2 regions of the Thermaerobacter sp. FW80 genome follow, and region 1 is predicted to be linked to the other one. Evidence: riboswitches for the same ligand, from Rfam matches in the RefSeq annotation. Region 1 holds a riboswitch; the other holds the start of a gene.
What was found. Region 1 has a riboswitch for cyclic di-GMP ahead of E1B22_RS04450 (flagellar hook-basal body protein). Riboswitches for the same ligand answer to the same signal wherever they lie in the genome.
Positions count from the first base shown of each region.

Region 2: another riboswitch for cyclic di-GMP. It lies ahead of flgB (flagellar basal body rod protein FlgB); the one in region 1 lies ahead of E1B22_RS04450 (flagellar hook-basal body protein).

Region 1 is NZ_CP037895.1:1,019,627-1,023,022, forward strand. It holds gene E1B22_RS04445 (rod shape-determining protein) at 1-817, shown strand, start outside; cyclic di-GMP riboswitch class I at 1,209-1,265, shown strand; gene E1B22_RS04450 (flagellar hook-basal body protein) at 1,667-2,416, shown strand; gene E1B22_RS04455 (flagellar hook-basal body protein) at 2,413-3,246, shown strand.
Region 2 is NZ_CP037895.1:2,059,773-2,063,168, forward strand. It holds gene hslU (ATP-dependent protease ATPase subunit HslU) at 1-1,362, shown strand, start outside; cyclic di-GMP riboswitch class I at 1,638-1,730, shown strand; gene flgB (flagellar basal body rod protein FlgB) at 1,936-2,382, shown strand; gene flgC (flagellar basal body rod protein FlgC) at 2,387-2,902, shown strand; gene fliE (flagellar hook-basal body complex protein FliE) at 2,944-3,288, shown strand.

The sequences.
Region 1 (3,396 bases):
CCCGCTGCGCGGTGGCGTCATCGCTGACTTCACGGCCACCGCCACCCTGCTCAAGGCGTTGCTGCAACGGGCCATGCCCCACCGGCTGGGCTTGCGGCCCCGCATGGTGGTGTGCGTCCCCGCCGGCGTCACCACCGTGGAGCGGCGGGCCGTCATCGAGGCGGGCTACGAGGCGGGGGCCCGCAAGGTCTACCTGGTGGAGGAACCGGTCGCCGCCGCCCTGGGGGCGGGGCTCGACATCCACCGGCCCGGCGGCCACCTGGTGGTCGACGTGGGCGGGGGCACCACGGACATCGCTGTGCTCTCCCTGGGGGGCGTGGTGGTGGGCGCCTCGGTGCGGGTCGGCGGCGACGCCTTCGACGAGGCCATTGTCCGCCATGTCAAGCGGCGGTACAACGTGCTGATCGGCGAGCGCACGGCGGAGCAGGCCAAGATCGCCATCGGCACGGCCGTGCCTCCCGACGCGGACGAGCGCTTCGAGGTGCGGGGCCGCGACCTGGTCACCGGCCTGCCCCGGACCCTGCACCTGACCGCCGCCGAGATCCACGAGGCGCTGGAAGAGCCCATCGGCACCCTGCTGGCCGGCCTGCGTGCCGCCCTGGAGCGGGTTCCTCCGGAGCTCGCGGCCGACCTGGTGGTGGGCGGGATGGTGCTCACCGGCGGCGGGTCGCTGCTGCGGGGCCTGGACCGGCGCATCGCCGAGGCCACCGGTCTGCCCGTGGTGCAGCCGGAGGAGCCGCTGCTGACGGTGGCCCTGGGGACCGGGGCGGCCCTGGGCATGCTCGATCGCCTGGCGGGGGTCGTCGTCGCCGGGTGACACCGGCCTTGGGCCCCACCGTCCACGCCGGAACCGACCTCGGTGCCCTCGCGTCCGCGCTCGGGCGGCCGTGGCCCCGGACCGGCCGAGGGCCGGATCACGAAGGATGGGGGGCGAGGCCGCGGGCCGGGGCGCACCGGCCCGCGGGGCGGAGGATGTCTGCGGTCTCGACGAGCTGCACCCGGCTGCGGCCCAGGGCCGGCCCGAAGCCGACGCGACAGGCGACCGCCGCCCGGTGCGGGCCGGGGAGGGCGGCCATTGGGCGGTTCGATGGCAGGCCGCCGGACGCTGCGCGCGACCCGCCGCGAAGACGATCCGAGCTCCCAGCAGGAATGGCGCGACCGGCGCCGAACATGCCTTCCAAAACGAGGTTCCCGTCGAGGTTCGACACGCCGCGAAAGGGCAAACCCGCCGAAAGGCGGGGGCGCAAAGCCACGGGTCTACCGCGCGGCGGGGGCGACCGAGGGCCGACGAGGATCCCCCCTCCGAAGGGGGAGGGGAGCGGGCTTGGGGCCCGGGGGCGCCGTCCGCCGGCCACGACGGCCGGGCTGCCGAACGGGTGGAGCATCCCGTACCGCCCGACCCACCGTAGGACGGTTCTCCGGGCCGCGGGCCCGGTCCCGGTGCCTCGCCACGGTGGCAGCGGGCGGAGGGATAGGTTGGGCTCTCGTCCCCCGGCAGCCGCCGGGGGTTTTCATTTGGTGCCCTTGATGGACCCCGGTTCGCTGCTCCGGTTCGCGCCCGGTTCGCTGCCGGCGGCAGGCGCGCACCGGCCTCGCATCGCGGGGCCATGGGCCCCAGGGGGTCCCGGGCGGCCGTGGCTCGCCGGTCAGTGGAGGGAGACGGGCCTTGTTGCGAGGACTCTACACCGCCGCCAGCGGCATGATGGCCCGGGTCGTGGTGCAGCAGCGCCTGGCCACGGACCTGGCCAACGTCGAGACCCCCGGCTATCGGGCTAGCTGGAACGTCACCGAGGCCTTCCCGGAGCTCCTCGTCTCCCGGCTGGAGGGCCGTGGTGCGGCGCCGGTCGGCCCGGTGGGCAACGGGGTGGTGGTGGCCGAGGCCGGTCTCGACGTCCGCCCCGGTCCGTGGGTGGAGACCGGTCGCCCCCAGGATCTGGCCCTGGCGGGCGAGGGCTTCTTCGTGGTGCTGGGACCGGATGGGCCCGCCTACACCCGGGCGGGCAACTTCACCGTCGGACCCGAGGGCTACCTGCAGACGCCCGACGGCTGGCCCGTGCTCGGCATCGACGGGGAGCCCCTGTGGGTGGGCACCGCCGACTTCACCGTGACGCCGGACGGTCAGGTGGAGGTGGGCGGCTTCGCCGTGGGCACCATCGCCCGGGTGAACTTCGCCAACCCCGCCGCCTTGCGCAGGGCCGGCGACAACCTGCTGGTCAACCTGGGCGATGCGGGCGCGGCGGTGCCCGTGGACACGCCGGTGCGCCAGGGCGTTTTGGAACAGTCCAATGTCGACCCGGTGAAGACGGTGGTGGCCATGCTGGCCAACTTCCGCGCCTTCGAGGCCGCCCAGCGGGTGCTGGCGGCCCATGACCAGACCCTGGGTCTGGCCATCCAGGAAGTGGGGCGGGTGACGTGATCCAGCGGGCCCTGTGGTCGTCGGCCGCGGGCATGGCCGCCGCCGCCCGTCAGGTCGACGTCACCGCCAACAACCTGGCCAACGTCAACACCGCCGGCTTCAAGGCGTCGCGGGCGGACTTCGCCGACCTGGCCTACGCCGCCGTGCAGGCGCCGGTGGCGCCCCTCGCCGCGGCGACCGGCGGCGTGCAGGTGGGGCACGGTGTACGCCTCGCCGCCACGCCCCGCCTCTGGCACCAGGGGCCGCTCCGCGAGACCGGCTCGCCGTGGGACCTGGCCCTGGAGGGGGCCGGCTTCCTCCAGGTGGTCGAACCCGCCACGGGGGAGGTCTTGCTGACGCGGGGCGGCGCCTTCACCCTCAGCCCCTGGCCCGGGGGCCCGCCGGCGGCCGGCGGGCCCGACGGAGGGGAGGGGCTGGTGGTCACCGACGGCGCCGGGCGGCCCCTGCTGCGGGACGACGGGCAGCCGGTGGTGTTGCCGCCGGGAAGCCGCACGTGGATCGTCTCGCCCGAGGGCGAGATCCGGGCCGTGTTGGCCGACGGCGACGAGGTCCCGGCGGGACGACTGGCCGTGGTGGTGCCGGCGGCACCCGACGCCCTGGAGAGCCGGGGCGAGGGCCTGTTCGCACCGGGACCCGAGCCGCTGATCGCCCTGCCGCCGGGGCAGGGCGGGGCCGGTCGGGTGCGCCAGGGCATGCTGGAGCAGTCCAACGTCGACCTGGCCGCGGAGATGACGCGCCTCTTGGCGGCGCAGCGGGCCTACCAGCTCAATGCCCGGGCGGTGCTGACCGCCGACGAGATGATGGGCGCCATCAACCGCCTGCGGCCGTGAGACGCGAGGACGGCCATCAACCGCGGGAACCCGTGACCTTTGGTTTGTCCTCTTCCCCCCAAGGCCCGCATGGGCCTCCCCCCTGATGCGCCCGGGGCGGGCGGCGGTCTGCCGCCCGCCCCGGGCGCGTTGCCGGTTCGTCCGGCGCCG
Region 2 (3,396 bases), 1.0 Mb from region 1:
CGGTACATCGTGGGTCAGGCCGCGGCCAAGCGCGCCGTGGCCATCGCGCTGCGCAACCGCTGGCGCCGCCAGCAGCTCCCGCCCCACCTGCGGGACGAGGTGGCGCCGAAGAACATCCTGATGATCGGCCCGACGGGGGTGGGCAAGACCGAGATCGCCCGCCGCCTGGCGCGTCTGACGGGTGCCCCCTTCATCAAGGTCGAGGCGACGAAGTTCACCGAGGTGGGCTACGTCGGGCGCGACGTGGAGTCCATCATCCGCGACCTGGTGGAGACGGCCATCCGCATGGTGAAGGCGGAGCGGATGGCCACCGTCCAGGACCGGGCGCGGGCGGCCGCCGACGAGCGGTTGCTGGACGTGCTGGTGCCGCCGCCCCGCCGGCGGCACCCGCGCTTCTCCTCGCCGTGGGAGATGCTGCTGGGGCCCCTCGGGGGCACGCCCCAGCCCAGCGAGCCGCCGCGCCCGGAAGAGGAGGAGGACTGGCGCCGGCGCCGGCAGGAGGTGGCGGCGCGGCTGCGCGACGGCCAGCTGGAGGACCAGGTGGTGGAGATCGAGGTCGAGGACCAGACGCCGCCGATGGTGGACATCCTGGGCGGGCCCGGCCTGGAAGAGGTGACCCTCAACGTCCAGGACCTGCTCAAGGACTGGCTCCCCCGGCGCAAGCGGCGGCGCCGGCTGCCGGTGCGGGAGGCCCGGGAGGTGCTGGCCCAGGAGGAGGCCCAGAAGCTGATCGACATGGACCAGGTGGTGGCCGAGGCCGTCCGCCGCACCGAGCAGGCGGGCATCGTGTTCATCGACGAGATCGACAAGATCGCCGGCCGGGAACGGGGCCACGGGCCCGACGTCTCCCGGGAGGGCGTCCAGCGCGACATCCTGCCCATCGTCGAGGGCTCGACGGTGATGACCCGCCACGGCCCGGTGCGGACGGACCACATCCTCTTCATCGCTGCGGGCGCGTTCCACGTCGCCAAGCCCTCGGACCTGATCCCGGAGCTGCAGGGCCGGTTTCCCATCCGGGTGGAGCTGCAGCCCCTGACCCGCGAGGACTTCAAGCGCATCCTCACGGAACCCGACAACGCCCTGCTGCGCCAGTACCAGGCGCTGCTGGCGACCGACGGCGTGGAGCTGGAGTTCACGCCGGACGCGGTGGACGAACTGGCGGCCATGGCCGCCCGCGCCAACGAGCAGGCGGAGAACATCGGCGCCCGTCGCCTGCACACGCTGCTGGAGCGCGTCCTGGAGCCCCTGGCCTTCGACGCGCCCGACGCCCTCCAGGGCAAGGTGGTGGTCGACGGCGCCTTCGTCCGGCAGCGGTTGGAGGGGGTGCTGCAGGACCAGGACCTGAGCCGGTACATCCTCTGACCCGCGGACCGCCGCGGCCCGCCGGGCGGCCGCCCGCACCAAGGAGACCGCGGCTGGAAAGGCGAACCGTGTCGAGAGAGGGACCCAAATCCAGGACCGGGGTCCCAAATTTTTTGTCGCCGATAGCAGGAATGACCAGCGGCGTGGAGAATCATGTCGACCAGCTCGGGTCGACAGGGATAGACAAATCTATAAACTTCGGGGGCGGGCGAGGCCTTGTGCCCCCGCCGGGCTCCAGGAGCGGTCGGAGCCTGGCGACGGCCCGCCCCCCGCGGCAGCGACAAAGGCACCCCTGCCGAAAGGCAGGCTCGCAAAGTCACGGGTCTACGGTCCCGCCCCGGCGGGACTATGACGGCCGGACTGCCGAACGCCGCGTGGTGGTTCTGTCCCCGCCGTCGTGGGCCGCCCGTGGTGCCGGTTGCGCCGCGGGCGGCTCGTCTTTTCGGATCCCAAGCCGCGGCCGGTCCATCGCTCGGGCCGGCGGCGACCCGGGCCGGCGCGGGCGCCCGGTGCCCGGCGCAGGCGCCCGGTGCTCCCGGACCGGGCGGTGTTCGCAGCGGAGGGGGTGGGCCCATGTGGGGCGCCATCGACGACCGGCTGGCGGCGGCGCTGGAGGTGCTGGCCCTCCGTCAGCGGCTGCTGGCCCAGAACGTGGCCAATGCCGAGACCCCTGGCTACAAGCGCTACGACGTGGATTTCGACCGGGCGCTGGCGCTGGCCTTGGAGGCGTCGGGGAGGGGCGCCGGCAGGGCGGACGGCTTGCAGGCGGCGGGCCGAGGCCCGTTGCCCCTGGCCGCCACCCACCCCGCGCACCAGCCGGGCCGGGGACCCGCCGGCGCGGTCTGGCAGGCGGTGTACCGCGAGACGGGGACGGCCCTGCGCAACGACGGCAACAACGTCGACCTCGACGCCGAGATGGCGCGCCTCGCGGAGACCGGTCTGCACTACCAGGCGCTGATCCGGCAGCTCTCCGATCGCATCGCCTTGTTGCGCACGGTCATCGCCGAGGGGAGGCGGTAGCGCCATGGGCGGCGGCCTCTTCGGCACCCTCGCCATCGCGGCTAGCGGCATGACGGCCCAGCGGCTGCGGCTGGACCTGATCGCCAGCAACCTGGCCAACGTGGACACCACCCGGGCCCCCGGCGGCGGGCCGTACCGGCGCCTGGTGCCGGTCTTCCAGGAGCGGGTGCGGCCCTTCGCCGAGGTGCTGCGGGAGCGGGTCGCGGCCGGCCCCCTGGCCCGGGGCGCCGCCGGCGTCGCGCCGCGGGGGACGGGAGGAACCGGCCCGTGGGGCGGCGGCCTCGGCCCGGCGGGCGTGCAGGTGGCGGCGGTGGTCGCCGATCCCTCCCCGCCGCGGCTGGTGTTCGACCCGGGGCATCCCGACGCCGGGCCCGACGGGTACGTCGCCTACCCCAACGTGGATCCGCTGATGGAGATGGTGAATTTACTGGCGGCCACCCGGGCCTACGAAGCGAACGTGGCCGTCTTCAGCGCGGCTCGCACCCTGGCCCTGCGGGCCCTGGAGCTGGGCCGGGGCTAGGCGGGACGCGGGCGCTGGCTGCAGGGCAGGAGGGATGATCCATGAGCCCATGGGGCGTGGGATGGGCGGGCGGCGTGGGGGCGCCGTCCGTCGCGCAGGGCCTGGCGCCGGCCGCCGGTGCCCCGCGGACGCCGGTGGGCGGCGCCGAGACGGCCGCCGGCGACGGTCCCCGCTTCTTGCGGGAGCTGGCGCGGGCCCTGGCCCAACTGGAGGGGACGGTGGCCGAAGCCGACGCCATGGCCCAGCGGCTGGTGACGGGCCAGGTCGACGACCTGTCTGCGGTCATGGTGGCCAGCGAGAAGGCGCGGCTGGCCGTCGAGCTCGCCGTGCAGCTGCGCAACAAGGCGCTGGAGGCGTACCAGGAGATCATGCGGATGCCCATCTGACGGCGGCCCGCGACCCTGGCCGGTGGCGACCGGCGGCGAGACGGCCGCATCGCCCAGATGCCCACCTGCAGCAGGTCCGCCGTGCCCGCCGCCGACGGCGAGCGGCGG